DNA from 2 places in the Peribacillus aracenensis genome. Region 1 is predicted to be linked to the other one. Evidence: riboswitches for the same ligand, from Rfam matches in the RefSeq annotation. Region 1 holds a riboswitch; the other holds the start of a gene.

Evidence for each region. A riboswitch is a leader RNA that binds a small molecule or an ion and turns the genes downstream of it on or off. The one in region 1 is predicted to bind cyclic di-AMP.
Region 2: another riboswitch for cyclic di-AMP. It lies ahead of N0M92_RS07375 (TrkH family potassium uptake protein); the one in region 1 lies ahead of N0M92_RS02875 (APC family permease).

What each region holds. Positions count from the first base shown of each region.
Region 1 is NZ_JANZMJ010000002.1:34,808-51,603, forward strand. Features, by position in the region: gene N0M92_RS02820 (CynX/NimT family MFS transporter) at 1-394, opposite strand, end outside; gene N0M92_RS02825 (FadR/GntR family transcriptional regulator) at 408-1,085, opposite strand; gene N0M92_RS02830 (amino acid permease) at 1,684-3,015, opposite strand; gene N0M92_RS02835 (dihydrofolate reductase family protein) at 3,605-4,132, shown strand; gene N0M92_RS02840 (hypothetical protein) at 4,420-4,593, opposite strand; gene N0M92_RS02845 (hypothetical protein) at 4,814-4,963, opposite strand; gene N0M92_RS02850 (bacitracin ABC transporter ATP-binding protein) at 5,158-5,298, opposite strand; gene galU (UTP--glucose-1-phosphate uridylyltransferase GalU) at 5,574-6,437, opposite strand; gene N0M92_RS02860 (DUF6044 family protein) at 6,615-8,279, shown strand; gene N0M92_RS02865 (glycosyltransferase family 2 protein) at 8,296-9,318, shown strand; gene N0M92_RS02870 (GtrA family protein) at 9,278-9,733, shown strand; cyclic di-AMP (ydaO/yuaA leader) riboswitch at 10,089-10,233, shown strand; gene N0M92_RS02875 (APC family permease) at 10,364-12,190, shown strand; gene N0M92_RS02880 (helix-turn-helix domain-containing protein) at 13,048-13,893, shown strand; gene N0M92_RS02885 (aldehyde dehydrogenase family protein) at 14,063-15,535, shown strand; gene N0M92_RS02890 (DMT family transporter) at 15,612-16,562, shown strand; gene N0M92_RS02895 (primary-amine oxidase) at 16,648-16,796, shown strand, end outside.
Region 2 is NZ_JANZMJ010000005.1:88,193-104,988, forward strand. Features, by position in the region: gene N0M92_RS07355 (ABC transporter permease) at 1-254, opposite strand, end outside; gene N0M92_RS07360 (ABC transporter ATP-binding protein) at 251-976, opposite strand; gene N0M92_RS07365 (TetR/AcrR family transcriptional regulator) at 1,095-1,694, shown strand; gene N0M92_RS07370 (hypothetical protein) at 1,921-2,112, opposite strand; cyclic di-AMP (ydaO/yuaA leader) riboswitch at 2,445-2,587, shown strand; gene N0M92_RS07375 (TrkH family potassium uptake protein) at 2,762-4,093, shown strand; gene N0M92_RS07380 (potassium channel family protein) at 4,117-4,773, shown strand; gene N0M92_RS07385 (STAS domain-containing protein) at 4,915-5,748, opposite strand; gene N0M92_RS07390 (class I SAM-dependent methyltransferase) at 6,172-6,876, opposite strand; gene N0M92_RS07395 (hypothetical protein) at 6,913-7,041, opposite strand; gene N0M92_RS07400 (class I SAM-dependent methyltransferase) at 7,135-7,755, opposite strand; gene N0M92_RS07405 (PadR family transcriptional regulator) at 8,004-8,282, shown strand; gene N0M92_RS07410 (pentapeptide repeat-containing protein) at 8,299-9,018, shown strand; gene N0M92_RS07415 (PhzF family phenazine biosynthesis protein) at 9,226-10,116, opposite strand; gene galE (UDP-glucose 4-epimerase GalE) at 10,558-11,529, opposite strand; gene N0M92_RS07425 (CDP-glycerol glycerophosphotransferase family protein) at 11,633-15,235, opposite strand; gene galU (UTP--glucose-1-phosphate uridylyltransferase GalU) at 15,369-16,256, opposite strand; gene N0M92_RS07435 (NAD(P)-dependent oxidoreductase) at 16,651-16,796, opposite strand, start outside.

The DNA of each region.
Region 1 (16,796 bases):
GTAACAATACATTGCCGATTGCAATGGCTAACCCAATTAAAATGGTCCCTATGAACAATGTCGGCACTCCGCCAACTGAGCGTACCCCAATCCCGATTGTTAATAATATCAAGGAAAGGAAAAGTGTAAGTTCCATTCCAAAACGCCGTGCTATCCTAGGTGCAAATGGTGATAATAAAGCGAAAGAAAGCAAAGGCAATGTCGTTAATGAACCTGATAATGTATTGGATATCCCCAGGTTATCACGGATCGAAGTGACAAGGGGGCCAACAGATGTTAAGGGAGCCCTCAGGTTTGCCCCAAGAAGAATGATCCCGATGATGAGTAGTCCAACCTTGGGTTTAATATCCATTTTTGTTTGTTCTAGTTGATTTGCTGCTTGGTTAATGCCCATAACTCCTCCTTACTTACTCTAAAGATTTTTTGAATTGTGCAATGTATTCATTCACTGTTTCGATTGCCCGGTTCGCATCTTGTTCGATGATGGCATCTACAAGATTGCAATGAATGTTCAAATGAAAGTTCACATCAGAACTCATCTCCACTATCTGGTGGATGGATTCATGCAGGGAGTGTTCCATATGTTCGTACAAATCAATCAATAAATCATTATGTGATGAAGCCATAATCGATTTATGTAACTGTATATCGGCTTCTTCGTAAGCCTTGATATCCTTTGCCCTGGCAGCTTTACTGCATGCTGATATATGATATTGCAATCGTTCTATATCTTCTTGATTACGTCTTAATGCCGCTAACTGAGCTCCCTCTCTTTCAAGGGCATGACGGACCTCTAACGTTTCTAATATACTTGACTGCTGGATCCTTCTTTCAAAAGCAGCCCCCAAGGCACTTGATGACCTTACGAATGTTCCTTTTCCTTGTTTCGTTACTAAAAGGCCCGCATAAACAAGTGACCGTACAGCTTCTCTTAATGTATTTCTGCTTACATCGAACTGTTGGATCAAATCCATTTCAGGGGGGATTTGATTTCCAATTTTCCATTCACCTGATTCGATTAACGATTCGATTTGGGAAACGACTTGTTCTACAAGTGATAAGCGATTTGTTTTAGATATGGTCAATATTCACACCTCGAATTTGTAGGATGATTGGTTCATTGGTTATTTTAACATATGTATATTGAAGATGGAGCAAAAGGAGTATTTTAAATCCAAATTTGTTTCCTTTTATTCTTCAGAAAAAAGTCGCAGTTGATTTGAGAAATCAGCTCCCTTTCCGCCGACTGTCTGCCAAGCCTCATCGAAGCAAGCGCCTGTGGTGTCTCGGCTAGCCAGTAATTCGGCAGGAGTGTCGCAAATTTCTTCCATCCAATAAGGATTACAGTAAAAAACCATAAAGTATATCAAAAGTATTGTTTTAAAATCAGTGTTCAGGATGATACAGTTCCGAATCCGCTTTTTAGACAAAAGGGTTTCTATCTGAACTTTTTAAACGAAGTTGATTGGAGCAGGTGTTCGAGACTCCTGCTTAGAAAAGCGAGTGCAGGAGAGACCCCGCAGGTGCAAAGGCGCCGAGGAGGTTTCCGGACCGACCGCGCGAATGGCCCTACGTTCAAATTGTTCTAGCACTAAAAAGACTGTAAACAAATTCGACCTGCATCGAGTTTGCCCACAGTCTGAAATCCTCTATTTAAATTCAGGGGATTTTTATATAATAGTTCTATTTTTTTTGTTTGACAATAAAAGAGAGAAGGATGAATATTGCTAACGTGACAAGACACACTGTGGTCCCAATGATGTTTTGCTTATTGAAGATAAATGCCAAAAAGATGATGCTTAAAGCAGTGATGGCTAATATAGTTGTATATGGGTACCACTTTACCCGGAAACCTGGTTTACCAGTGTATTGATTACGCAGCTTCAATTGCGCGGAACAAATGCTGATCCATAATAATAAAACTGTGAATCCAGGAATGGCCATAAGGTAGCTTAAAATCAGGTCGGGAGTCAAATAGGTTAAAAACACACCAGCCAATATACATAATGTAGTTAGGAATATACCATTAAGCGGGATACCCTTTTTGGTTGTTTTTAAAAATGCTCTAGGCGCTTCCCCATTCTGGGAAAGAGTGAACAATGTCCTTGAGGTAGCGTATATACCTGAATTTGCAGCTGATAACACAGCAGTTAAAAGAACGAAATTCATAATATCGGCTGCTCCGGGAAGACCCGATAAGCTGAAAACCTGAACGAAAGGACTTATTTCAGTGCTTACTTGGTTCCAAGGTATTACCCCACAAATAATAAGTATCGGCAAGACATAGAAAAGGATCACCCGCCATATTGTCCCTTTAATTATTTTTGGTAGGACCCGCTGACTATCTTTTGTTTCCGTGACGGCTACACCAATTAATTCTGCGCCCCCATATGAAAACATTACCACTAAAAGTGCACTTAACATTCCGTCAATTCCTTTGGGGAAAAAACCACCATGTTCCGTGTAATTAGATAATGAAGCCGAACTAGGAAACAGTCCCAGCAGGATCAAAGCTCCTAAAATAATAAAGGCAATTAAGGTTATTATTTTAATTCCTGCGAACCAAAATTCGAGTTCTCCGTAGTATTTTACTTGAAATAAATTAATTCCTATAATTACTGAAGCGCAAAGTATGCTTAACAGCCATAATGGCACCGTAGGAAACCAATATTGTAGAAAACTGCCGGCAGCGACTATTTCTACAATGATTACGATAATCCAATTAAACCAATAGAGCCATCCGACTATGAAGGATAGTTGAAACCCAAAAGCTTTATTAATGAGATGTTGCACGTTCAAATTAGGAAAAGCGGTTGCCATCTCTCCTAATGCGGCCATTACAATAAATAACAATAGCCCCCCTATTATATAGGCTAATACAACACTTGGACCTGCCATATTTAATGTATCGGAGCTCCCCTTAAAAATCCCTGTTCCTATCATTCCTGCTAAAGCAATGAACTGGACATGCCGTGGCAATAGGCCCTTTTTTAAATCTTGATGAGTCTTCTCCATTTTATTCATGCCTTTCATTCATTTTTATAATAAAATAGTCTATAAATAAAACTAAAAAAGCTCTTCTATTATTGAATGCTTTTCCGTACTAAAGTGATATGTTAATATAACATGAATCGGAAAAATGTCAATTTAGGCAGGGGAATTGAAATAGATTCCCAATCAGGAAAGAAGAGTAGTCTTTATTATCTGAAAATATTGGGTTTTATGAAATGAATCAAACGAAAAGCAAACTGATAAGTGGGTCAGACGTTAACCATACCTTTACGACGGTGGCACAGTTGTTTAATTATCAAAAATGGCTATTACAATCCTTAGAACATATTATAACTTCTGCAAACCATTTAAGTCAGGTGAAACAAAGGAAAAGGTGTATTCTTGGGAGTATATTATAAATGGGATTTCTTTAAAAGAAGCTCAATTTTTATCAATGGAATACTTCTTTCTTCTTCAACTTACGATACAGGTTATTAGTAAAAGAAGGGGGAATTGAATTTAGTGGAGATTTAATCTTGTTAGGAATGGTATTTTGACTAGAGGAATTATCAAGGAATATCAAGTTTATGTTCCGAGGGGGATCAGTTGATTGATGAAAAAACAGCGTAACATTATTTTTTACATTGGTACTTCAATTGATGGCTATATTGCGAATGATGATGGTACATTGGAGTGGTTAGAATCAACAGAGGTAGAAGGAGATTCAGGCTACAATGCACTTCTGGAAAGAATTGATACTGTCGTTATGGGAAAAGGAACTTATGATGTCATTCGTGGATTTGATATAAATTATCCTTATATTGATTATAAAAATTATGTATTTTCTAAATCTGTTAGTGGATCAGATGAATATGCTTCATTTATTGATGAAGATGTCAAAACTTTCATTAAAAAGATAAAACAAAGGCCTGGTAAAGATATATGGTTAATTGGTGGGGGAAACTTAGCTCGTGAATTTTTTAAAGAAAATTTAATTGATGAATTCCAACTAGCCATTGCACCTATTATTTTAGGGAAAGGGATTTCCCTTTATGTGGGAGATGATATTGCTCTAAAATACACATTAACGAAAGTAGAAAAATTAGGTCAACTTGCTATGCTTCATTATATTAAAAAATGATTTTGGTCATCTTTCCCTTTTTAACTACATTTATTACTGAAAACCGTTCGATGTTTATAACTAAAGATGAGTTTTAGTATAATAGTTAATAAAGATAAATAAAAGGAAGGGCACAGTTTAAATAACTGTGCTCTTTTTATTGAAATATACTAAAATCACCGAAAAAAACTCGGTGCAAATAGTTGTACATCATAACTTACATTTTTTAGATTAATTAGTTTGTGACAGGTAAAAGAACCGGTTACTTTCAAGGCCGGTTTTCTTTAATATAGGAAAAGCTAACGAGGCTATCCGTTCTCATCTAAAAAGAGAAGAGGGGCCGGCTGTAGGTTTTCTGTTTCTTGTATCGGTTCAATTTCGCTTATAAATTCCAAATAACCGGTATATACCTGCGAGGCCATCCCTAAATAGTGCAATTCAGTGTGGATGATTCCCTTCTGTGGTGAATGGTACATATACATATTTTCATCCCTCCTTTCTATAAAAAAATAGGCCAGCCAGTTATAGGAGTTAATCGAACCATTATGAACGTTATTTTTATTTGAGATCATTCTTAATGTTTCAAATATTGGATGCTCCAGGTTCGAAGTCCTTGGATTTGACGAAGGATTTTTGTTTTGTTATGAGTATTTGTTTTATTAAATCAGGATTAAAAAATATGATAAACATTTTGGAATGGTCTTAAACGAAATTTAGGACTTCCCCATATTCCTTGGCCAATTGGGTCAGAAAGCCAATGGAATCAGTTTGGAACTCCTTTTTATGTCCGTAAATCAGCCTTCCTTTTGGAACCTTTGGAGATGTGCGGAAGACATCATCAGCGCGGCTCAATGTAGTTTTTCCCCTTTCTTTAAAATAATTACATATAATCATTCTATGAGGATAAGCTAAATCGGTTTGGACAAGTCATTAAAGAAAGGGCAAATAATTCTATGAAAAAATAAAGTTTCATCAGTTAGCAAAAAAAACTCTGGATGAATAGAGCCAGAGTCTTTCATGAAAGCTGTGGGTTAATGATGTGGGTTTCAAGTTCTTTCTTCATCGTCCCCATGCAGGAAACGATCATTTTTTTCATTAATGGGCCCGCCAAATTGTGCATTGATTTCCTTAACCACTTGATCTAAAAAATCATCGGATAGTATTGGATTATTAGTTTTTTTGTGCATGTGTTTTTCAACAACCCTTTCTGGAAATCGTTGTTAGGATCAATAATGAAGGATACGTTATCAACATAACCTCACTGATAATAAATTATTCTTTCTATAGCGAACATTTTCACTCGCTTTTACATTTCACGGAAGCGTTTATAATAAACAGTTATATTTCGCTTAGAGATTAGGGTATGGGGATATGTTAGTGGATCATTTTACAACCAGAGGGGTGAACCCGATGTGGAAATGGCCCAATTACCTCTTGGTAATTGGGCGGGGGTATATTCATTTCATTTAGGGAACAACTGCCTTAAATATGTTATTAGCTGATCACGAAGTTCAGGTCGTTTCATGGCGAAATCTAATGAAGCTTGGAGGAAGCCGAATTTATCGCCAACGTCATATCGATTTCCTTTGATGATATACGAGTATATTGGTTCCTTTTCTAACAGAAGGTCTAAAGCTTCGGTAAGCTGGATCTCCCCATTCCGATCGGGCTGTGCGGTTTCAAGGATTTTAAAAATCGCAGGTGATAAAATATATCGTCCAATAATCGCCTGTGTTGATGGTGCATCCTCCACTTTTGGCTTCTCCACCAAGTTTCTTACCAGAAATATATCCTCATATCGTCCTTGGAAATTTACGATCCCATACTTGGATACATCGGCAGGTGATACATCCTTACATCCGATAATGCTCGTACGAACCTTGTTATACCGTTCCATTAACTGCTTCAAAGCTGGAACCGGGCTATCCACGATATCATCCCCTAACAAGACGGCAAAAGGTTCGTCTCCGATAAAAGTTTTGGCACATAAAACTGCATGCCCCAGGCCTAAAGGTTCCTTTTGTCTTACATAGTGGATATCCACCATGTTGGAAATGTTCTCCACGATTTTAAGCAGTTCATTTTGACCTTTCATTTGCAGAAGCATTTCAAGTTCAATGGATTTATCGAAATGATCTTCGATTGCACGTTTGTTTTTCCCTGTAACGATGATAATATCTGTAATCCCTGATTGTACCGCTTCCTCGATAATATATTGAATGGTCGGCTTATCGACAATCGGCAGCATTTCCTTTGGTTGAGCTTTCGTCGCAGGTAAAAATCGTGTTCCTAAACCGGCTGCTGGAATCACCGCTTTCTTTATCATAGCCCAGCCCCTTTTTAAGTTTCTTTAATATGCTTTTTGTTCTACCCTTCATTTTATGTGGTCATTGGTTGACCTATTTCAAAATGGGTTAAAATAAATCCCTGAAATAGAATAGATTTACCTTTGAAGCAAATATTATGGATATATGAATTGAGTCAAGAGGTGTATATTTTGCCAATTGAAAATCAAGAGAGAGTTCAAATCCTTTTTGCCTTACTCGTCATTGTTTTATATCTTTCTCCTTTATTCATCCTTGGGGAAAATGCGCATATTCGCGTACATGATAATTTGGATTCCAACCTTGCCTGGTATAAAGTCCTTTCAGAGAGCGGTGAGTTATTCGGTGCAATAGACGCCAAAATTCCCCAGATTATGAATGGACTTCCTCGAAATGCATTTGGCAGTGAGTTCAGTATTATCGTGTGGCTTCATTCACTTTTTCCGACAATGGTTGCATATGCAATGAGCCAGGCATTAACAAGGTTTATTGCATTCTTTGGTATGTATATCCTATTAAAGAAACATTTGATTACAGGATCCCGATCAGGCTGGATTAGGGTTGGAACATCCTTAGCCTTTGCCCTTACCCCATTCTGGCCATCGGGAATGCTCAGTACACTTGGAATGCCGCTTGCACTTTGGGCTTTCTTGAATATTCGCAGCAAGGACCATTCTTGGAAGAATTATTTAGTCCTTACACTTTTACCGCTTTATTCAAGCATCGTACTTGGCTTTTTCTTTTTCCTTGTTGCAATGGGGTTTCTTTGGCTAACGGATTTAATCAGGAAAAAAGGATGGAATATAACGTTTCTTCTTTCAATCGTGTATATGACGGTCATTTTTGGAATGGTGGAGTATCGTTTGGTCGCTTCATTCATTTTTGATTCAGAGCCAAACAGCAGAGATGAGTATTTTCACGCAAGGCTGCCCCTCGAGTGGGTCATTAAACTTACATTCAAAAATTTCGTTCTTGGCCATACGCATGTCATGACTGTACATGCGCTTATCATCCTGCCGATTACCATTTTCGCCTTTTATATTATTCTGACCAAAAAACTGTGGAGACAGGAAAAGGTATATGTTTTTTTATTTTGCTTGAATTTTATCCTCTCAGTGTGGTACGCATTTTGGTTTTATAAAGGCTGGCTTCCTTTAACGGAAAGGTTTCACACCCTGGATACCTTTAATTTTGCCAGATTTCACTTCTTAAGGCCGATGGTCATTTACGTGGGGTTTGCCCTCGCGATAAAGATTATTTGGGAACACAGCGATTATGCTAAGAAAACCCTTTCTATTTTCATCGCCGTTCAAATTATGATCTTAATGGGATTCAATGAGGAAATCACTCATAATAAAAAACCTTCTTTTAAAGAGTTCTATTCAGTAAGCCTTTTTCGGGAAATAAAAGATCATATTGGCCTTCCACAGGAAGAATATCGTGTTGCCAGCATTGGGCTGCATCCTGCAATTGCACAATTTAATGGATTTTACACGCTAGATAGCTATAACAATTTCTATCCGCTTACTTACAAACATCAATTTCGTCAAATAATTGAAAACGAATTGGCTAAGAATAAAAACATCAGAATCTACTTTGATGAATGGGGAGGACGTTGTTACCTATTTGCCGATGAGCTTGGGAAGCATTATATGTTCAAGAAAAGCTCGAAGAAAGAGCTGGAAAATTTAGACCTTAATATGGATGCTTTTAAAGGATTAGGTGGCAAGTATATATTTTCTGCCATACCAATTAACAACGCGGAGGAAAACGGATTGGTACTAGATAGGATTTTCGTAAAAAAAGGAAGTGTATGGAAAATTTATTTATACAGAGTCATGTGAAAAGGGGGGGAATAAAGTGAATTCACCGATACTGACGATTGTTGTACCTTGTTATAACGAAGAAAGCGTATTGCAGGATACCATTTCCCAGCTTTGTGGATTGGTGAGGGGATTAGTCGAAGAAAACGTTGTTTCTGGTCAAAGTAAAATTCTATTGGTTGACGATGGAAGTAAAGATCAAACATGGAAGATCATTTATAAGGAAACGATTAATAATGAATTTGTTCGTGGGCTAAAGCTTTCCCGGAATGCAGGACATCAAAATGCACTCCTGGCAGGATTGTTTACAGCTAAAGAAGCCTCGGATTGTGTGATTTCCATTGATGCAGATTTACAAGATGATATTCAAGTCATCCCTGAATTCATCCGGAAATTCAATGAAGGATGTGAAATTGTATACGGTGTCCGCCAAAAAAGGGACCTTGATTCATTTTTCAAACGAACATCTGCAACTGGTTTTTATAAAATGATGAACAAGATGGGGGTTAACCTTGTCTATAATCATGCGGATTTCCGGCTAATGAGTAAACGGGCGATCGCGGAGTTGGAACGATTTGATGAAACGAATCTTTTTTTACGGGGAATCGTACCGCTTATTGGGTTTAAGACGGACTCTGTTTATTATGATCGAAAAGAAAGATTGGCTGGGGAAACGAAATATCCATTTAAGAAGATGGTTGCTTTTGCGCTTGATGGCATTACTTCCTTTTCAGTTACACCGATCCGGCTTGTATTATGGCTAGGATGTTTTTCATTTTTCATTAGCTTACTCTTTGGATCTTACTTTTTATGGTTAAAGTTTTATGGGCAGACCGAGACTGGATGGACTTCATTAATCACCTCCATATGGTTGATCGGTGGCCTACAGTTGATTGCTGTCGGCTTGATTGGGGAATATATCGGTAAAATCTATAATGAATCCAAACGCCGGCCTAAATATATAGTTGATCTGGACCTATTTAATCCGCTCGATTTAAAAAAACGGGAGCAACTAGACAATGAACGGAACAGTATTGAAAAACTATCTAAAACACACTAACTCCTTTATCCGCTTTTTATTGGTTGGGATAGTCAATACAGCGCTTGGGCTTTCCCTTATGCTTTTTCTCATGAATGTTCTTGAATTATCTTACTGGGTCTCCACCTTTATCGGTAATGGTACGGGAGCTGTAACGAGTTTTCTTTTGAACAGGACTTTTACCTTTAAAAGTGATATAGAATGGCGGAGAGGAGTTGCACGTTTCTTTTGCGTCATCCTGATCTGTTATTCCGCCGCATATTCTTTAGGCCAAGCTATTGCGGAATCAATGGAAGGATCCGTTCATTTACCCATACAACAAAATGTGGCTGTGATGATAGGAGCCATTTTTTACACAGTTCTCAACTATATTGGCCAGAAATACTTTGTCTTTAAAAAAAGCAATTTAAGGCCAATTCAAGAAGGCAGGAACTAATTAGGATGGAGCAGTGTGATAATGCCCCCGATTGACGGGAATTAAAGTGGAATCGGAAAGAGAAAATCAATGCAAGTATAACGACGACTCAAGCTGGGGGCAGATCTGTTTCACTTCATCCTCTTCAAGTGGCAATCATTTATTCCTTTTATGACCATCTTTTGTTCATTCACTCCTTGTTTTTTTCTTTTTGGACGTTTATTTACCTCCGTTCCTCCCTTCGAACCATTTGTTTGCATGACTTATGTAATATACGTCAAGAATAAAACCTCGCATACAAAAAAAAATTATATTTCTGTGCAAAATTTTCATTTACATTTCCATTTCACGGGAGTATGATAATCAACAGTTTCATATTTCTAAATCGCTTAAACCTTATGGTGCGGGGGACCCGGTATTGGGATTGTTACTACAATCCAAGGGGTGAATCCTTTCAAGGTAGGGCTACTCTTAGGTCCGAATCCGACAGCTAACCTCGTAAGCGTTATATGAGAAGGAAGGTGGAGCTTGTTAGACAAAAAAATTGATGTCTACAGGTCTATTTAGTTATGACTTGTAGGCATTTTTCTATTTCTTCTTGTATTTTGCTACAGCTGGGTAACTTAAATTTAATATGGTGGTGAATACTTGATGTTATCTTCTATAAAGAGATTCCTGATTGGGAGACCTCTAAAATCAAATGCACTTGGTGAACAAAAGCTTAACAAAACAAAGGCTTTGGCGATATTATCTTCTGATGCTTTGTCTTCTGTTGCTTATGGACCTGAGCAAATATTGATCGTTCTGATCACTGTCGGTGCTGCAGCATTCTGGTATTCCCTTCCTATCGCAATCGGCGTATTGATCCTGTTAACCGCCTTGATCTTGTCCTATAGACAGATCATTTTCGCTTATCCGCATGGCGGGGGGGCATATGTGGTTTCAAAAAACAATTTGGGAGTCAATCCAGGGCTGATAGCTGGAGGATCCTTATTGGTGGATTATATTTTAACTGTGGCTGTTAGTGTTTCTGCAGGTACGGATGCAATCACGTCCGCTTTTCCCGGCCTGCATTCATATAATGTCATCATAGCCATCATTTTCGTCATTCTGCTTACAATCCTGAACTTGCGGGGGGTTACGGAGTCGGCCTCTGTTTTGGCCTATCCGGTGTACCTATTCGTTTTAGCATTGTTCATCTTGATTGGTGTCGGGATTTACAAGATTTTGACAGGGGGAGTTTCACCTGAATTGCACACGCCCATCGGGACTCCGGTAGCGGGCATCAGTTTATTCATACTGCTAAGAGCATTTGCGTCAGGAAGCTCCGCATTGACAGGAGTCGAAGCTATTTCCAATGCAATTCCGAACTTTAAAGATCCGGCCCCGAATAATGCGGCGAAAACTTTAATAGCGATGGGTTCCTTATTAGCTGTATTATTTTCGGGAATCGTATTCTTAGCCTATTATTTAAGCATCGTCCCTAGCGCAGAGGTAACAGTCGTCTCCCAGGTTGCTGAAGAGATCTTTGGTCGGAATTTCATGTATTTCTTCATTCAAGGTACGACTGCCTTGATCTTGATACTTGCGGCCAATACTGGCTATTCGGCCTTCCCTCTGCTTGCGGTAAATCTAGCGAAGGATAAATTCATACCGAGGGCGTTTACGATCAGAGGGGACCGATTAGGGTATTCCAATGGAATAATCATACTGGGACTTGCCTCGATCATCTTAATAGTCTCATTTGAAGGACATACAGAAAATCTCATTCCGCTTTATGCTGTAGGGGTATTCATTCCATTTACTCTGTCCCAGACCGGGATGATTGTTAAATGGATCCGCGAAAAGCCAAAAGGCTGGATGTTGAAATTAACCATTAATTCAATTGGTGCCATTATTAGCTTTATCGTCACGATGATATTCTTCTTGACCAAGTTTACTCAGGTTTGGCCTGTTTTGATTTTTATACCTATTATCCTGTTAATTTTTCATCGAATCAGAAAGCATTACGAAGCAGTTGGTGACCAACTAAGGATTACAACATGTGAGCCGATCTTGCCAATTGAAGGAAATATCATTATCGTCCCTGTTGCCGGGATAACTCATGTGGTCGAGAACTCTTTAAATTATGCAAAATCTCTTTCAGCGCATCAAGTCATTGCCGTTTATGTTGCTTTTGAAAGAGAAGATGAAAAGAAATTCGGAGAAAAATGGAAAAAGTGGCAGCCGGATGTCCGACTGGTTACACTGAATTCTTATTACAGAAGTATCATTCAGCCATTAACAAAATTCGTGGATACGGTTGAACATAAGGCGAGTGAATCCAATTATAAAGTTACGGTGATCATCCCCCAATTCATTCCGAAGAAGGGCTGGCACAATATTCTTCATAACCAATCAAGTTTACTGATCCGTGCCTACTTACTTTATAGAAGGAATGTGGTTGTTACGACTGTGCCATATCATTTGAAGAAGTAAGTTACAGGATGTAAGAAATATAGAAGCCTAGACTGCAGGCAAACTTGAACTGCCTCGTAAATGTTAGACACCAAACTAACATTTATGGGGTGTTTTTTTATGGCTTGTACATATTGGGCGTTTATTTCAGCTCCAGGCACTCGCTTTCCGCAGGCGGTACTGAAGCGTCCTCGGCTTGCGCCTTCGTGGGTCTCCCTTATGGACGCGCTTTTCCCGCAGGAGTCTCGCACACCCACTCCAATCAACTTGGTTATAGCATTTAATTTAGAAACCAAACCTGGGGATTTGAAGGTGTTGCTTCGGGGCAGTTGTTTCCTTCATTTGATGAAAGAGTCGTTTTCCGAACTCCTTGTGTCTACAAACTGATAGGAAGCCTAAATATGGTTTTCTTTTTTTTATAATCTTATAAATAAAAAGACAGTCCCTACAGAATCTTTTCTTGAAGAAGAACATTAATTAAAAACTCAATAAATTCACAATAACGATTAATGCTAATGAAACCCATACAAGAAAAAGGATTGCAGTAAGATGTGGGGATAAGGCATAATGATTTAAATTTTTTCAGTCAAAAGGATTTTGGAAATACTTGTCGAAAATTATAAAAACAACGCTCATGTTGATAATAGCCAGGCATGGGAAGAATGATGAACGGCTCTCCTGAAACGCGAAGAAATGTGGATGACCCTCTCGGCCGTACTCATGGCAAACGACTACTGTAGTAAATCTCTAATTGCAAGCCAAGCTTAGTGAAAGCATGAAAGTCATTGTATCAATGTTGCGAAATTATCACTGCTTGCAAAAGTTTCAAGGGTAAAGGAACTGGGTGACAATGCAATATAAAAGGAGCGTGATGGTAGTTGAACATCATTCAGAACTTCAATACCTTCGACTATTTTCCATTCCAGCCGGAATTTGAGATTCTATCGGATTACTATATAGAATATAAACAAAGAAATTCTGACCATTCAACTACATTATTCTATCAATTTAAAATCAATCGGGATTTAATGAATCCAATGTCCGTCATTCCCGATGGGTGCATCGACATATTATTTTATTGCGATCCCGATAGCCCCTCCGCAGATGTATGCGGGAGTGTCCTCAAGTACAAAACGATAAACTTTCAGGCTAATTGTGAATATTTCGGTGTGAGGTTTTTGCCTAAGCAGGAAACCCAGCATTTTAAATATTCCATGAAGGAGGTAATCAATCGCCAAATCCCCTTAGCCGATATGGTGAAAATTGGACCTGCCATTATGGAAAGGTTAATAAATGAACGGGATTTTCGTAGAAGAATAAAGCTGTTCAAAGAAGAAATAGGGATTAATATTTTTGCGTGTAATGAGTTGCCTGCCATTATAGAATATTCCTTGGACAAAATATATTCTTCCAAAGGAAATGTAAATATGAATCAATTAGCCGCTGAGACCGGATACTCTACAAGGTACTTGCGAAAGCAATTCGATGCCCATGTAGGGATGCCGCCCAAATTATTCAGCCAAATAGTGAGGTTCCAAAACTCCCTGCATATGTTATTGAACAAACGGGCCTTTACAGTTTGGGATGTGATTAATGAGAATGGATATTTTGATCAATCACATTTAATTAATGAATTTAAAAAATTTGGTTATATGACTCCTAATGAATTCATTAATGCCGTTTCAGGAAATTGTCAAACCCAATATAAAGTTATTGATATATAGTGATTAAGATCCCGTTCATACGAGATCTTTTTTTGTTTGGTTTTAATCCACGGCTTAAATATTCTGAATGTTCCGCTTTTTACAATAAAAAAATAATGCGCAGCCTTATTCTTTTAATAGATATACGATTGTTGTTTTTGAGATTTCCACTAGAAAGGGGAAACGATGGATGGGAAAAAAATATCAATTGTTCATTGAGGGGCGATGGGTTGATTCATTATCTGGAAGAACATTTGAATCACTTAATCCTGCAACAGATGAAGTGAATGCTGTAGTTGCCGAGGCTGGTCCGGAAGATGTTGATTTAGCGGTAAAAGCTGCACGAAGGGCGTTTGAATCTGGCCCATGGGCTGAAATGGCGCCGGGGGATAGGGGAAGGTTACTGAATAAAGTGGCACAGGCACTGTGGGAGAAAGCTGATATGCTGGCCGAAGTCGAATCACAAGATAACGGGCTGCCAATCAATGAAACAAAATTCATTGCGATGCCAGCCATGATAGATGTACTCGAATTTTATGCGGGGTTAGCAAATAAAGTCCAGGGAAGTACCCTTGCTTCTCCTAATAACCGGTTCAATTATACCTTGAAGGAGCCAATCGGTGTCATAGGAGCCATAGTGCCTTGGAACTTTCCTCTTATGCTGACGATGTGGAAGCTAGCCCCTGCTTTAGCGGCAGGCAATACGATCGTGATCAAACCAGCTGAGCAAACTCCTGTAAGCATTCTGGAAATGGTTAAAATCTTTCAAGAAGTCGGTATTCCAGATGGAGTCATCAATGTTATTCCGGGATACGGGAAGATAGCGGGGGATGCCCTCTCATCACATCCGGACGTCGATAAAATCGCTTTTACGGGTTCAACGAATACTGGCCGCCTAATCATGCAGGCAGCAAGTAAGAACTTAAAACCAATCAGCCTTGAATTAGGGGGGAAATCACCAAATATCGTTTTTGATGATGCCTCCATCGAGAATGCAGTGAATGGATCCATGTTTGGTATCTTCTTCGCCCAAGGCCAAGTATGCGCCTCGGGTACAAGACTTTTTGTGCAGGAAAGCATATATGATCGATTCATGGATTCATTCGTGAAGAAAGCACAATCCATCCGTGTAGGGAATCCTTTAGATCAAACGACCCAAATGGGACCGCAAGTTTCTTTACAGCAACTGAACAAAATTCAACAGTACGTAGCGGCCGGACTGGAACAGGGAGCTAATCTTGTCATGGGCGGCGAAAGAAACACGATGGCAGGAAAAGGCTATTTTTTCACGCCCACCGTTTTTGAGAATGTCACCAATGATATGACAATTGCCCGGGAAGAAATTTTTGGGCCGGTTTTGTCGGTCATCAAGTTCAAAGATGAAGAGGATGCATTGAACAAGGCAAATGACAGCTTGTATGGGCTGGCTTCAGGTTTATGGACCAATGATTTAAAACGGGCGCACCGTATGGTAAGGGGGTTAAAAGCGGGGACGGTGTATGTGAACACGTTTAGCATGCTTGATAGCACAGCCCCTTTTGGCGGCAGGAAGCAAAGTGGTTTTGGAAGGGAACTGGGCATCCAAGCGATGGATATGTATACGGAAACAAAAAACGTGTGGATTGATTTGAATGAGCAAGGCTTGAACTGGTATGGAGTTTAAGGGCAGGGATTTGATCAGCTCTTCTCACGGGTACTGGCTTAAGTTGGATTTCCTGCTATCCGCTTGATAAATCCGTATGATTGGGGTGGGTTTACTGAATATTGGCTATCTCTTCATCATATTGAATATGATTGTTTTAGGTCTTTCAATCCCGGCCGGCAGTATAGCAATGGCAACCATTCCCGTATGGCTGTTTACGGCAATGACGCTTGGCATCGCCTGTATGATCTTACTGCCAGCAGCGAAAATATACGAAAGAATCAAGTGGAAAGGGCTAGGATATAAAACGTACTTCGGGATATTCATGCAATCCCTTTTTACCGTTACATTATATACGGTCTTCCTGTTATATGGTTTGAAATACTCTAGTGTGATAGCGGCTGGAATCATAAATAGTATGGTGCCAGCCGTAACGCTGGTTCTTTCCTTCATATTATTGGGAGAGAGATTGAACATCCGTAAGGGCATAGCCATCATGCTAGCTGTTTCAGCTGTCCTGGTAATGGAGCTCGCAGGTGCGAGTACTGAGGGGGAATCCAGTGCATTAGGGATTGCTTTCATGATATTGGCAGTTGTGTCATTGGGATTGTTTTTTGTATATGCAAAGAAATTCGCAGTGGATGTGCCACCGGTGACAATGGCAGCAGGACTGTGCTTAATGGGGTTTCTAACTACGCTGCCGATGGCCATTCATGAGGCGATATCTTTTGATTGGGGAAAAATGACGCTTGGTTTATGGGGAGCTGTCATAGCCTATACCTTGCTTGGGTGGGTATTTGCTTATATTTTCACGTACTTAGGAATTTCAAAGGTTCCAGCAAGCACCATCGGGATGGCAACGGCAATCATCCCGATTACTGCAATGCTATATGCCGTGTTATTCCTGGGCGATAAATTACGAAAGGTCGATATCATTGCGACTGTTTTATTAATTCTATCGATATTCATTGCAGAATCAAAAGAAAGTGTAAAGGAAGGAAAAGAGTCCATGCCAGTTATCGGGAAAGATGATGCGGTAGGCAAATAAAATTTGCACTTTGTACACGAGTCACTTCGAGGGAAAGTTCACTTAAAAGATAGAATGATATTTTAACTATAAGGGAGAGGTTAATATGGAAAAGATGTCTAGTATGAAAGTGACGAGGGAGGATCACCCGCTTGATCCATTAACGGCCGAAGAACTTAAACTGACGGTCCAGATTTTAAAACGTGATAAAGGACTGGATGACCATTACCGCTTTGCTAACATCAGCTTACTGGA
Region 2 (16,796 bases), on a different contig from region 1:
TCCGTATCATTTTCAATCATTTTTTCCTGAGAAAATTCCTCAGCAGCCGTTACTTGAAAATCCGCTTGTTTCAATGCTTTGACCATGGTTTCATCACTGCCTGTAACAACGAGTTTCAAATCACTTGCTTCTGTATCGAAAATAAAATTCATGAGCGTTAAAATGAGCAATGGAGCCAGGAAAAATAAAGCGAGTGTCCTTCGATCCCTGCGCAGCTGCTGGGTAATTCGAGTAACTAGAGAGGCCATTCTCACTTTAGGCCACCTCCAATCCTTAAAAAAACATCATCAAGCGTTTCCGCGGCAAATTGTGTTTTTAAAGCTGCCGGGGTTCCTGCCGCGATGATTTCACCTTCACGCAGCATCGCCAGTTTATCGCATCTTTCCGCTTCATCCATCACATGCGTCGTGATGATGATCGTCTTATGATCTTCGTTTCTTAAACGCTCAAGTTCCTGCCAAATCGATTGTTTCAGCAAAGGGTCTATTCCTACTGTCGGTTCATCCAAAATGAGAATCGCCGGATTTTGGATGAGTGCCGCCGCCAGTGACAGACGGCGTTTCATTCCCCCGGAATAATGCGCAACCCGAACATTCAAGTCATTCGTCAACTGTACGATTTCAGCTGCATATTGAATGCGTTCCCTTCGTTCCTTTTTCGAAAAACGGTATAGCTTCGCAAAAAATTCGAGATTTTCAGCTCCGGTCAGTTCTGTATATAAAGCATCGGACTGTGCCATATAGCCGACATCCATTAACAGTGCTTGATTTGGCACTTCATGATCCAGAACCGTGACTTTACCCGCATCGGGCTTAATCAATCCGACAATCATTTTAATCAAGGTCGTCTTTCCGCATCCGGATGGACCTAGCAAGCCAAAAATCCCGTTTTTTTCAATACTCAGGCTCAATGGCTGAATGACCTTTTTCTGATGAAAACCTTTGGCAATTCCTTCAATGGAAATCGCGTTTTCCAATGTACACACATCCTCCCTCTTTAATTAACACGGTGTTGAGTGTATCATCATTCTAAGGCAGCATTTGGTCTAATACAATCAACACATTTGGAAAAATGTTCAGTGAAGGAGACATTCCATGGCATCGATTCATGAGGATATGGTACAAAAGACGAAAATGCAGATACATTATCATTTCATTGCACTCGTAGAAGCAGAAGGGTTCTCACATGTATCAGTAAAGAAAATTGCAGAGCGCGCCAACATTAATCGGGGCACATTCTATTTGCATTACACAGATAAATATGAATTGATGGATCACTTACAGCAGGAATTGTTAAAAGAACTTCAAACTCGCATTACTGCCATTTTGCCGAAAGAGGCTTTTATGGCTCTTCATCAACAGCAGCTTTACCCGCCCTTCGTAGAGATTTTTCAATTCATCAGTGAACATGCCCACGCATTGAGGGCCATTCTTGGTGATCAGGGCGATCCTTCTTTTGCAAAAAAAATAAAGCGAGTATTCGGTGAAGTACTGTTGGAGCGTTTGATCAGCCAGCATCCAGCAGCTAAAGATGAAGCATTCCGCATGTATATGCACGCCTTCCTGACATCTGCGATTTTAGGGGTGATTACTGAGTGGCTGGAAAATTGTGAAGAGCAGACGGCGGAAGAAATGGCGAAAATCCATTTTCAAATCTTGAACTTCATCAGCCAATTGCGTACATTCATACAATGAACGAATCATCAAAGGCATGTTCCATCAACATGCCTTTAAACCTGAATAAATTGGCCTCCGCTCTATATTTCCAACGGAAGAGGTTTTCATAGCAAAAAAACTCATTTTTAAATAAATGAGTTTAAAAGCAAAACAAGATATGGATTTTTCGCTCAGCGTTCCCGGATAGTACACAGGGATTTCATAATTGAATAATACCGCTAATGATGTTGGGATTTTAGTTGATTTACCTTAGGGAAAACAATTTTAAAAACGGATTCTTTTTCTTATCCGTTATCCTTAACTCATCCATGATGATTTGATCCTCATGATCGGCTATCCATTTCCTTAGTGCATCTTTATCCTGGCATTGTGTTAAATATGTCTGGCCACCCTTGCCTGTAGCATTAATAACATATCTATTGAACGTTTTCTCCATAATTGCCCGCCTTTTTAGTAAAATGTCTTGAATCTTTAAATACGAATGCAATGCTTTTTCCTTTATCATTTACAAAAGAAACATAATATATATATATTAGAAATTTTGATTGGCAATAGCGTGTTCCGCTTGAAAGTATTGAATAAAGTACATCGGTGCCGGTTATCATAATCGTTTAATCGAACCTATCATAATGTGCTAACTAATATTTGTCAATACGTTTTTAAAATGTAAATGAAACGTAAATTTTCAGTCTTGTTAAAGAAATATTTTTTTACGATTTAGGGGTTTACAACTGCTAAATGATGGGAGTAGAATACGTTTATCAATTTAATGCATTTCGGCCTAAACTCAAGGGAATTGAGTACGGAGGACCCAATCAATTGGGGTTAATTCTGCCTTGCAGAAGGGATGAGATCAGCTCTTTCGCCATCCTACCCGTCAGCTAACTTCGTCGGCTAAAGCGAAGGAGGTCATAAGACCGCCTATTTCGGGAGTTTTTTTCACGCTTTTTGTGGCAAAAGAACTGTTCGAAGTTTTCGCTGGTCTTTTTATTATGCCTTTAAAAAGATTCTGAAAGCAGATTGATGATTAAAACATCATACAGTTTTACACAATTTTTTTATAGGTAGGGATGATTTATTTGAGAATGACAAAAAATTTATTGGATCCGCCAAAAATACTTGTACTCGGCTTTGCCATCCTGATACTTATTGGGGCCTATTTATTAACCCTGCCGATTTCCACTGAAAATGGCAATGGTCTTTCTTTTCTGGATGCTTTATTCACCGCAACCTCCGCTACTTGTGTAACAGGACTTGTCGTAGTGGATACGGGATCGACCTTCACCACTTTTGGTGAGTTGCTCATCTTAACACTGATTCAGATAGGCGGCTTAGGGTTTATGACATTTGCGACGTTTTTCTTTTTATTAGTAGGCAAAAAGATTTCTTTAAAAGGCAGGCTAGTTCTGCAAGAGTCTTTAAATAATCTATCCATGTCGGGTGTAGTCAGATTAGTGAAACGGCTTTTAATTTTCACGGCCATCATTGAGGGCATGGGTGCCCTCATTCTATCGATTCGCTTTTCTTTTGACATGCCAATCGGAAAGGCAATCTATTACGGGGTTTTTCATTCCATATCGAATTTCAATAATGCCGGCTTTGATTTAATGGGGGAATTCAAGAGTTTGACCCCTTATGTATCGGATCCATTCGTAACCCTTACGGTCGTCTTCCTCATCACGTTTGGCGGAATAGGTTTTATCGTGATGAATGAACTATACGAATACCGTGATACCCATCGTTTATCCATACATACGAAGGTTGTTCTGACGACTAGCTTGGCACTTACGATTGTCGGCGCAATTTTAATCTTTTTATTCGAGTTAGGTAATGCCAAGACATTGCAGCCTTTATCTTTCATGGGTAAAACGCTGTCCTCATTATTTCAATCGGTTACACCTAGGACGGCAGGCTCCAATACGTTGAATATCCCTGATTTAACTCAACCTACATTACTGCTCATCATTTTCTTGATGTTCGTCGGGGCTTCGCCCGGATCGACTGGCGGCGGAATTAAAACTACGACATTAGCAACGCTTGTCGGAACGGTTTGGTCACAGATTAAAGGAAAGGGTGATGTGGTATTATTCCGTCATCGCATTGTGAGTGAAACGATCTTTAAAGCATTATCCGTTACATTCATTGGCGTATTCATGGTTTCAATCATCTCCATTCTGCTGACCATCACTGAAAGCGGAACTGATTTCTTGATGATTTTGTTTGAAGCCACTTCAGCATTCGCCACCGTGGGACTTTCAATGGGGTTGACCCCCGAATTATCACCGGTTGGCCGGATGCTCATCATTTTCACGATGTTTGCAGGCCGTGTGGGTCCTTTGACTTTGGCCTTTGCCATCGCTATGAGGCGCAAACCAGATCCGTTCCGACGTCCAAAAGGGAAAATCATGATTGGTTAAACATAAATGAAGGAGTGTAATAGATGGGAAAACGACAATATGCCGTGATCGGTTTAGGCAGGTTCGGAACCAGTGTGGCCCATAGATTATATACGGCTGGCCAAGAGGTATTGGGTGTTGATGTCAACGAGGAAAGAGTAGAGAATGCGGAACTGAGCGTTACCCATGCGATCATGGCGGATACGACAGAAGAAGAGACTTTGAGGTCAATCGGAATCCGGAATTTCGATTGTGTCATCGTAGCCATCGGAAATGACATGCAATCGAGCATTTTAACTACCTTGCTTTTAAAAGAGCTTGGGGTCGATAAAGTCATTGCCAAAGCACTTAATAAAAATCACGGTCAGGTGCTCACTAAAGTCGGAGCCGACTGGGTTATCTATCCTGAGAGGGATATGGGGGAACGGGTCGCGAATCAGCTCCTGTCCCCTAACATGCTGAACTATATAGAGCTCTCTAAAGAATACAATATCGAGGAAATCATCCTGCCCATGAGCATGAAGGGAAAAAGCCTCAGGGAGCTTGATCTACGGGCAAAATATAATATCAGCGTCATTGCCATAGTGAGTAATGGAGAAATCATCATAGCCCCCTCACCAGATCAGGATATCCATGAAAATGATATGCTTTTAGTGGTTGGCAATAAAGTAGATCTAGCCGTCTTTGCCAATATTGAATAATCCAACAGGTTCCGGCTTTTGCTTTATGGGCCCTATACCTATTTTGAATGCAGCATCACTTATACATGCGAGAAGACCCCCATATGGAGGTCTTCTCGATGAAGTTTATAGCGAGCATCCCATGCCCTGGATATGTATGTATTATTTGATCGTACTGATTGCCTGGGCAAGAGTGGACTTTATCGTCACTTTATCAAAAGGAAGTTGAAGCTTAACGGCAGTCACGGCTATTTCCGGCCGAAGTCCTGAAAGGGTTGTTTCAATACCGATCAAATGTAAGGATTCAATCAATTGCGACAGCTGGTGGGCGGATGCACCATCTATTGTATGAACGCCCGATAGGTCAATGAAAAGCCTTGTGACATTTTTTTCAACGCACTTTTGTAAGGTGTTTTCAAGCAAGGTCATGCCCCTTGTCGTGTCAATATTGCCTATCAAGGGAAGCAACGCCATGTTATCTTTAAGGGAAATGATGGGCGTGCTCAATTCATCGATCGTTGCCTGTTGGGCTTTCATGATTTTATTGGCATATCGATGATTCGCTTCAGTAAACCTCTCCATCACTTCACTGAACACCTTCACCACTATCCGGTACCAGGAATTAATTTCTTCCTGTGGATATTGGTCACCATGCAATTCCACAAACCTGTCAATATAATCAAGGTATTGATCTTGCGTTCGAAAAAACTCCCTCAATATAAAATAGATCGGTGTATTTAAATGCTGCTCATCCTGACCGATATCTTCAATCCAATCACCAAGCCGATTAAAGAATTCCCTCTCCTCCGTAACGAAGACCTGAAAGAAACGCAAATGGAATTCATTATTTTGCTGCTTAAGTTTTTTAATCACTTTGGGATCGGATGAGCTATACACACCCGCTTTATCGCTTTTATTCAATGTTGCGTACCAATCATCAGTCAATTGTGCTGCCACGTCCAATAAAAAGGAATATAATTCTTTATTTCTATGCATAAGTTTCTCCACCTATTTTTTATAAAATAGCATTCCAATTGGTCTCAGTAATCAATAAATCGAATGCACTACATACAGAAATCAGCAATGTCAGGCATTGAAAGTTAAACGTTTCATCAGCTAAGGAAAAGCATTGAATATAACTTCTTCAATACATGGATTGTCATGGCCTGATGCCCAATGGCCCCCTCTTTCCATATACCTTCCCAGCTGTTTTTGAAACCATGCAACCACTGTTTTTCAAAAAAAATTTGCAGGAACCTACATCTATTATTCTGGTATATCTACGTTCACCCAAAAGCATTTCATTATTAAAGTTTACCATTTTTATATTTTGTTAACAAATCCCCCCTTTTCTTCATAACAAAAAAGGACCTGTTCCCAGATCCTCCGTTTAAAACCATCGTATCCCGCCATTTCACCTTACTTTTTCATAAATAAGGCCGTCCATAAACCTTCCACCCCAAACGTTTCATCCGATTGTTTCATTCTCCTCATTTTACGTATTTCCATCACTTCAAATTCCTTGAAAATCATTCTGAGTTTTTCTTCAGTAAAACCTAATCCGCCTTTAAGGCTCCTTTGCCTGTATACCTCCCAATCTGAAAGTTCTGCACCACCCAATGTGCCGCCTTCGACAAAACAAGTAATTGAATACAATCCCTTAGGCCTTAGCGCCTTTTTCACCATCTCTAAATAATTGATCCTTCGATGTGGCGCAATATGGTGAAAACAACCTGAATCATACACGAAGTCATACTGCCCTTCCTCAATATCCAAATCAAATATATTCCTTTGAATGAAGTTCACGTGCACTTTCTTTTCTGCCGCTCGTTCTTTTCCCCATTCCAGTCCTGCCTTCGAAAGATCCACCGCATCAACGGAACAGCCCTTTTGAGCAAGGTAAACGGCATTTCTCCCAGGTCCGCACCCAAGCTCAAGAACCTTTCCTGGCCCAATTGACCCTCCATCAAAATATGTAACCAAATTCTCATCAGGGAAATTTTCGAAAAAGGGACCCCCCTTTTCACGGTCTTCATAAAAATCATTCCAGAATGCAGTTGGCTCACGCAATAACGAGTCCAGCATATTCAATAGATCTTCATAGGTTGTAATCGTCTCCGACAATACCATCACCCCTTCCCATCGTAACCCGCCATTTAATTATACTGGTTTCAGCCAGATGCCCCTATTCTTTCTCATCGCTACTTTGACCATCTCTTCTATAATGTCGACACCGTACCTTTTGCCAAGAATGTTCAGTTGAGCCAATTTGGATAATGTGGCGTCCATTCCATTAAGACTTCCAGAATGGCATCATTTCCATTACTATTCAATTGGGATAGCGGTCCTTTCGAATTCTCCATAGACTCCCTAACCAATCCATCAAATCCGCTTACTGATGATTATCTTCCTATACATTCCATTCAGCATGATCGGTCGATCCTCTTCAATTTTCATATTCTTATCATGTCTACTGAACAAGTCTTCAAACCGCAAGCCAATATCCGTTCCTAAAAATCTAATGATGGGCCGCAGAAGCTTTTTGGGTAGTGATAGCACTTCATCTTTAGAAATAAACTTATCGAATAGGATGATTTTCCCCTCGCCTTTTAAAACCCTGATCATCTCCCGAAGGCATTCATCGGCATCAGGTACGACGGAAAGAATCAAACTTCCCACTATATAGTCAAACGATTCATTATCGAATTCCATATGCTGTGCATCCATCTCGAGAAAATTGATCGATGTATTATCAAATTTCTCCATCGCTTTATTTAGCATATCGGCTGACAGGTCTATCGCCGTTATCTCCAGGTCAAGGTTCTTGAGCAACTCCAAATCGGCCCCAGTACCTACGCCCACAAACAGAACCTTTGCATGATCTTGGAAATGCATCTCTTCAAATATTCTTTTCCTGGCATCCAAAAAGAGATGAGAATTGAAGATTTTGTCATAAATTGGCGACCAAGCCTTATAAATCACTTTATTCCACGAATTATTCAACATCCCTCCCCCCTTGCTTACTTTTTCTATAAAGCATTAAAAATCCCTTCCAAGCGGATATCATATCTGGCTAATTAGTAAGAATGATCTCCATGCGGCGCTTAAATGTAGACATTATACCTGCGCGATTCATTTTAAATATATTACCTTGACTGTCATAGTAATATACCTTAAGATATACCAAAGGAGGTGAGGATTTGGTTCAACGACAACTATCCTCTGACTTGCTTCGAGGACATGTAGATACAATGATTCTAAAACTCCTGCAAAGTGGCGATAAATATGGTTATGAAATCAGCAAACTGATATATATGGATTCGGATGAGCAATATGAAATTAAGGAAGCGACGATGTATTCCAGCTTAAAGCGACTGGAAAAGGACGGATGCATCATCTCTTATTGGGGAGATGCCACACAAGGCGGGAGAAGGAAATATTACAAAATCACCCCGATTGGGGAAGACACATATATCCAAAATAAAAATGACTGGGAGCAGGCCAAGCGAATACTTGAGCGCCTCTTGTAAGAAAGGAAGATGAAATGTGATTGAAAAATTGAATACACATGTTCATAACATTTTTGCTCCGTACAAAAGTGCAAAAACAGCAAATGAATTGGAAGAAGAACTGCTGCAAAACTTACTGGAAAAATACAATGACCATAGAAGGAATGGTACGAGCGAGCAGGAAGCGTATAAGCTGACTGTGGATTCGATTGGGGAAGTATCAGAGCTCATGGAATCGCTCAATCTGCAATACAATGTGCTTGAGCAGGCGATAAGCATGGACTATTCCAGACAACGCTTATTGGATTCCGACTTCCGCTCGGTTTCGGTGCATGATGGAAAATTTAATTCCTGCGATTTAAGCCGTTCTGATTTCAGCCATTCCGATCTGACGAACAGCACATTTAAAAGCACTAACTTAAATAATTGCATCTTTGAAAACGCCAATTTAACCAGTACCCTATTTAAAAGCGCAAATTTAAAAGGAGTTACTTTCAAGAACTGCATTTATAATAAAACCCATTTTAAAGGCTGTAATTTATCTGGTCTTATTTTTGATAAAGAAACATTCAAACAAACCATTTTCGAGGGTTCTTCATTGAAAAAGGCATCATTCCGCGATGCCACACTCATCAATGTTCAATTTCGGATGTCCGATTTAAAGAAAATCGACTTTACTGGAGCTTCGATGGATAAACTCACTTACAACTTTTTACATGGAGCTAAGGTTGATCTTAGCGGCGTGACCATCATCTAAAGGAGGACTTTACAATGACTTTACCAATAGCGATTGTCGTATCCACCTCAATCATTTGCGTGACCGTGTTTCTGACTGCGGTCGTTTTAAAAGGAATGAGCATGGGAGAATGATTCAACAAGAACCCTGTGCTAAGACACGAAAAGTCTTAGCACAGGGTTTTTATATGCTTATCATCCAACCGCCCATCCCCCTCTGCATGAATCTTTAGACTTCCACTTCAAATTCTTTAACGTAGATAGCATTCCCTGTGATTTCAATATCGTATGTATCATGGTTTTTGGCAGCCGTAACGCGGACTCTGCCATCCTTCCCGATTTCATGTCCCTGTTCGATTAATAGATGCACCTCATCTTCAAGACCATCCTTTATGTATTTTGCATAATAAGCGCCCATTACACCTGAAGCCGTTCCTGTTACTGGGTCTTCAAGCGTACCTGAAAATGGCGAGGAAAAATGCCGGGCATGCATATGGGCATCACTATCATACGTTTCCAGGCAAAAGGGATGAACTGAAGCTCTTGGCATTTCCTTTAATAATTGCGGAAACAGTTTATTGTTCGCCTTCATCCTTTTGAATGAATCGCGTTCCTTTACCGGAACCAGTAAAGTCCATAAACCTGTACTTCCATAAACGATAGGTAATTCATTTTCAAGATCATCTATATCAAGTCCGAGGGAACTGGCCAAGCTACCCTTATCTCCGCTAAACGCTTCAAACTGTGGCGCGGCCTGCTTCATCGTGATGTATACCTCTTGATCCGCGGTCGTATGGATCTTGATTGGCAATATACCCGCTCCTGTTTCAATCATCAGCTCATCCTTATCCAGCAATCCCCTTGTCTTCAGCGCATGGATGGTAGCCATTGTCGCGTGACCGCAGAGATTCATTTCATGTCCTGGTGTAAAATAACGGATTCTAAGATCCGCAATATCGGACTCCATGGGAAAAGAGGTCTCATTAAACCCCACCTTCAGCGCTATATCCTGCATTTCCTTTTCCGTCAGTCCATCCGCATCTAAAACGACACCTGCCGGATTTCCTTTATTCGGTATACTACTGAACGCATCGTAATGAAAAACCTTTACCATCTTCAAATCTAACATCTCCTATTAAATGAATGGTGCTTCTCTTTAGTAATTCTATATCTCCATCAAAATCCCTTTTTCGTCCTATACTCAGTGAAATGGCCATTGATTTTATTTCCCGCCAGAAGATTCCCTCTTTAAGCGTGTGAAGGGCAGATGAAGGGCGGTTGGCCTAAGCCAAAGTATTCTTTTGAGTAGGCTGGTCTCATCCCGAATCATGTTTAAGACCCGCTTATGCATGGAAGAAATTTGCGACACTCCTGCCAATGACTGGCTAGCCGAGATCCCACAGACGCTTGCTTTAATGAGGCTTGGCAGAAATCCGGCGGAAAGGGAGCGGATTTTTGAAATAAGCTGGAATGTTTTTCAACTAAAAAAACTGCAGGCAAACTCGTATTTCTTAGAGTTTTCCTGCAGTCTGAAAAACGACTATCGAGTCCCAAGGGACCATTAATTCATTTGAGATTTATGCCATTTCCACGCACTTTCAATGATTTCTTCCAAATCTATCGATGCTTTCCAACCAAGCTCTTCATATATCTTATTGGCCGAAGCAACCAGGCGGGCGGGATCTCCAGGGCGACGGTCTGCATACTCGATGGTCGGTTTCACTCCCGTGACTTTTTCACAAGTGTCGATTACATCCTTAACCGAAAATCCTTTTCCATTCCCAAGATTGTAGGTGGCCGTATCCTTCTTCCCTGATAATAGGGCTTGAAGCGCGATTATATGAGCTTGGGCTAAATCCGTTACATGGATATAATCACGGATGCAAGTGCCATCTTCTGTGTCATAGTCCGTACCAAACACGGAAATCTTCTCACGTTGCCCTAATAAATGCTGTAAAATGATCGGAATCAAGTGTGTTTCCGGGTCATGGCTTTCACCGATTTCTGCCGATGCATGTGCTCCGGCCGCATTAAAGTAACGCAAGACAACATAATGAAGTCCATATGCTTTTGCGAAGTCTCCTAAGATCTGCTCTACCATCAATTTCGAGCGGCCATATGGATTAATCGGATTGGTTGGCTGATTCTCATCAATCATATCAACATTCGGTATCCCGTATGTAGCTGCCGTTGATGAAAAAATGAAATTCTTAACATCATGCTTGAGCATGGTATTCAACAATGTAAGAGTTGCACCTACATTATTTTCATAGTATTTATAAGGATCTTGGACAGACTCCCCAACCAAGCTATTTGCAGCAAAGTGCATAACGGCTTTAATGGGATACTTAAGGAAAATATCATTCAAGACCGCTTCGTCCCCTAAATTTCCTTCCACCAGGATGGCCTTCGAATCGACCAGCGAACGAAAACCGGTTGATAGATTATCCAGAATGACAACCTCTTCAGTATTCACTAACTCTTTTACAAGATGACTTCCAATATATCCAGCACCGCCAACGACCAAAATCATATAGAATTTCCCCTTTTACTTTAAGCTTAAATGAATCATTGCCAAATCTCGCAACCTATATATGTCATTAGTGGGAGGTTTAATGATAAGAACCTCCCTCATTTTATAAGCATTTGTTGAAGGTTTCCATGGCCAATCCATTATATTGGGTGTAATCAAACTTCGCTAGTTTAGGATTATCCTTACTAACCATGGTAGATAGGCCCTTTTCCAGTCCATCTATGCTATTTTCGACAAGTAAACCATATTTGCCGTTTTCCAAAACGGTTCGGTTAGCCACTATATCAGTAGCCATGATTTTCATTCCTAAAGTCATCGCCTCCAATAGAACCATAGGCTGCCCTTCATAATGTGAGGAAAGAACGAAGCAGTCACATTTTTCCATGAACGAAAATGGATTTTCTAGCTGGCCCAAAAGATGAATGGAATGATTTAAGTCCAGCTCATCAACGATTGCCTGCAAATCTTCCTTTAAAGGGCCTTGTCCTAAAATATACAGTTTACTATTTTTGTGTTTTTCATGAAAGCCTGCGAAAGCACGAATCAAATTATCTTGACCTTTTTCAGGTGATAATCTTCCCATATTGACAAAGTTAAAATCATTTTTATCAGGATATGGAACGAATTGATTATTCACTTCCAATCCATGGACCTCTTGCACGCATAACGCCTGTTTATCAATCCAGCCTATAGATATCCCATCCAATGATATATGGGCATAAGTACCAAGTTGGGTAACCGCTTCTTTATCGAATTCCACGATCCGGCCATTGAAGCTTGGCCCATTTTCCAAGACCATGGCATCTTGCAGCCCATAAGGCTTATCCCAAATATTATAATCGCCCAAGTTAATTTCGGCAGTGCCGCGCACTTCCCGTTCTTTTAACAGGATTGGCTCCTCTATCACTTCAAATGCTCTTGTATTTAACCAGCCGATTTTCTTATTATCGATTTCGAAAAGGTAATAGCCGCCTTTGTTGGTTCTGTTATACTTTATGATTCTGACGATTTGCCCTTCAAAATCGATTGCCCTGCTCACTCTTTTGGCCTTGTAGTTCGGATAAGCCTTTGTCCAGATTGTATGGTCCTCCGGATTGGTTATTTTTCCGTATTTCTGATTACCCGTGTTTATTTCCTTCAACGTCCTATTTTCAATCTTATCAATGAATTTTTTATTGTTTTTATAGTTTCTGGATATTATATACTTTCTTTTCATCATGATTTGCAGCTTGTCATTTAAGCTCATGTCTTCATTGATTGTACAATGTTCAAGCATGGATAAAGCCGAATTATCTATCCAGCCTATCATTTTATCTTTTACAGATATTCTGCTATAAATCGAATGCTGGGTTTTTGCTTCCTTATCGACTTTTACAATGATCCCTTTAAAATCATGACTGCCAGAGATTTTGTACGTGCCTTCAACCTTATACGGCAACGACCAAATATAATTCGATCGAGGTCTTACTAACCTTGCAATCTTATCCACTTCTTTTTCATAAATGATGCTGTCCGGCAACAGCTCAACAGCTTCTTCACTAATCCAGCCAATGATTTGATTGTTATGGCTGAATTTGTAAAAAGTGTTCTGTTCGGCATGGGCCTTTCTTGAAATCACGATTTCAGCACCTTCAAATCGTACTTCCAGTGGAAATTGGGTGGCATTCGAAATTCCCGGAAGCGCATTCCAAACATGATTATCCTTAACATCCCTTAATATCGCCCTTGCTTTGAAGTTTTCTGTGATCAATGCCTTTTCATCATTTTTGATAACCTCAGATTCATCTGGCTCGATTTGAAGGATTTTATCCGGGTTGATCGAATTCATTACATAATCAAACTTATCGTAGTCTGCATACTCCAATAGATTCTTTCGGTTTAATTCCATCGTTCCCTCAGAAACACTTACAAGCTTATCAAATCGATTGTATACGGAAAACAGTCCCCTTAGATTGATACGGTGAGGTCTCTTTCCATTAAAAGTTTTCTCACTTTCGGAAAGCAAATCATTATGCATATAACAAACTTTCTTTTTTGCATCTGCCGCCAGCAGATATTTAGCCCAATAATGGCTATAACCGCTAAAGTCGATCACAAAATCAAACTTCGTTTTTCCGAATAAACGTGCATGCTCTCTAATATAGGCATCTTCCGGGTAAAGCTTCTTCCCTAAGAATCCTCTTTCCCCTCTGTTATGGATGAATTTATCTTTGTAGACTTCCAAAATTTTATACACAGGCAAGCCAGGTTTGAATAGAAAACGCACATTCTTATTCACCTTGCCAAGATTCTTTAGGGCTTCATGAGAATGAGGAGTGGCAGTAAAACAGCTGACATCATATTTCTCATAATCAATATTATTCATTAAGTTAAGGAAAGAGGAAGTAATTCCGTTATCCCTCATTCCGCCCGGATAAATCAATATTTTTTCCTTTGCGGAATCGAGGCCAGTAATTGTGTTCAGTTGTTTCGTAGATTTATTGAAAATATTTTTGACTATTCTCTCTGTTACTTTTCCATCCTCATGGTTCGTGAATTTCTCCTGCATTTTTTTATATTTATCGGAATATCCCAATTTCACATTTTTAATATCTTTAATGGCCAGTGCCAATTCTTTTGAGTTAAAAAGCATCGGCCCCGGGAGTTCATCATTTTGGAGATATTGACCCCTTTGCTCAGCATAAACGTCCGTATCCCATGTGTAGAATAGAATTGGCTTATCGGTAACAAGGTAATCAAAGAAGATGCTGGAATAGTCCGTGATAAGTAAATCGACTGCAGCAAGCAATTCATTTGTATCCACATGATCAGGTATTAGTCGATCCTTGATTTCCAAATGCTTAGTGGCTTCTTTATAAAGATAAGGGTGCACCTTAATCAATATATTATATTGTTCACCGACTTGACTTTGTAGATCATTCATATCTGCAATAATTTGCAAAAGATCGTTATCCACTTTGGCCAGATTCGTCCCCTTCCAAGTCGGGGCATATAAAATACTTTCCTTGGCATCGCTGATTTTCAAACCTAGAGTCCTTAAATAACCCTTATACTCTCCCGGATTCGTGTTCAGCGTCAAATCGATCCTCGGGTATCCTTCTTCTATAATTTCACCTTTATACAAGCCATTCAGTTTATAGCTTTTTGTAAACATATTAGTAGTATGGGCATTAGGGCTCAAGATGAAATCCGCACTCAAGAAGTTCCTGACAACGTTTTGAGAATGCGAAGGGTTACCGGGTATATCAAAGCCCATATTCTTAAGGGGCGTTCCATGCCAGGTATTGATGTAAATTTGCTCGCTTTTAGGGATGAAGAAAGACTGGAATGTGGAGTTATTGATTAAATACTCACTTGTTGCCAGCCATTTTAAATATTCCTTTGAATTGCGTTGAACGAATTGAACATTCGGCATATCCTTATACTTCGCCATTACACCTGAAAGGACATTGAAATCCTGGATGGACCAAATGTGCATGAAATCTTGATAGTCCTGATTTTCCAGCATATATTTAAACATCGCGTATGGACTGTCAGTCATACTGTTTCCATCACGACTCTCATATAGAATGGTGTTTTTTTGCACGCTTAATTTCTCATAATACTTTGCATATTTATTTACACGCTGATGATTTTCCTTTAATAAGAAATTGGCGATAGGCTGTTTAAGGAAATCGGCTTTTCTTTTTATTACCTTCTTATTCACTGAATTGGCATCCCCTTTTATCGATTTATTCACCATTCAAAATTATGTTTGCCGTTCATTAACCCAAAATAACAACTATGAATGATCAATAGTTGGAGATTTTTTAAAATGATTACTCTATTAAATTAAAAGTTTATTTGTCCACTGCCTTATGCAGGTCGAGGATATTTTCCATTATTTTTATGATATCGTCCCTTAGATCAGGACGTTGCAGGGCAAATTCAATGGTCGTTTTCACAAAACCATCAACAACACCAACATCAAAGCGTTTTCCATCAAAATCGTAAGCGAAGACTTTTTGGATTTCATTCAGTTTTTGGATGGCATCCGTTAATTGGATTTCACCGCCGGCTCCTGTTTCCTGCTTGGCCAGGAAATCGAATATTTCCGGAGTCAGGATGTATCTTCCCATGATGGCTAAATTGGATGGTGCCGTTCCTTGTTTTGGTTTTTCGACGAAACGGTTCACTTCGTATCTTCTGCCTTCTTGCGTAAGCGGGTCAATGATGCCGTATCTATGTGTTTCGTTCTCATTTACCGGCTGCACTCCAATGATCGACGAACCTGTCGCATCATATTCGTTGATTAATTGACGTATGGAGGGCACATCGCTTTCCACGATATCATCGCCTAAAAGGACGGCAAAAGGCTCATCACCAATAAAATTACGTGCACACCAAACAGCATGTCCGAGGCCTCTCGGTTCTTTTTGCCTAATGTAGTGGATATTAGCTAAATTGGATGGGTATCGCACCTTCTCCAATAAATCGAATTTCCCTTTTTCACTCAAGTTATTCTCAAGTTCATATGCATGATCAAAATGGTCTTCTATCGCTCGCTTATTCTTTCCTGTGACGATGATTATATCTTCAATTCCCGCTTTCACGGCTTCTTCTATAATATATTGAATAGTTGGTTTATCGACTATTGGCAGCATTTCTTTAGGCATTGCCTTCGTTGCGGGCAAAAATCTAGTCCCCAATCCCGCTGCAGGAATAATCGCCTTTTTAACTTTTTTCATACTTTGTAACTCCTTCACATTAAGATAAATCTACAAAAAACACCATTTTTTTCTGAATCATCCTTTTTATAGTAACATAGACTCGTTTATTGTAAATATATTAACAATAAAAATACCCTTCTTTTGTAAAAACAACCATAATTTTAACTACCATTCCATGCAATATCCCGCTTTCTTCTTGAAAAAAATAAGGCCATTCCTCGATATTTCAGGAAAAGGTCTTATTTTTTTTCACTATATGACTAACAGGTCCAAGGACCTGATTATTTAGTTCCACTTATCATTTCATTCGTTTTTAACAAGTTCGGATCTGTTGGAATCAACAGCCTGCCATAATTCATCCATTTCAACGTAAAAAAAATGGACGTCACCACAAGGAGCGACGTCCACTAAATTATTCAGCTTCGGCAACAACGGTAAAGCGTTGGTTGATGTGCTGCGGGTTTTCAATTTCATCAAGTACCGCAAGGGCAAAATCGGCATAACTTACATAGCTTTCACCCTTTGAGTTTACAAGAAGGTTGTCTTTGCCCAATGTAT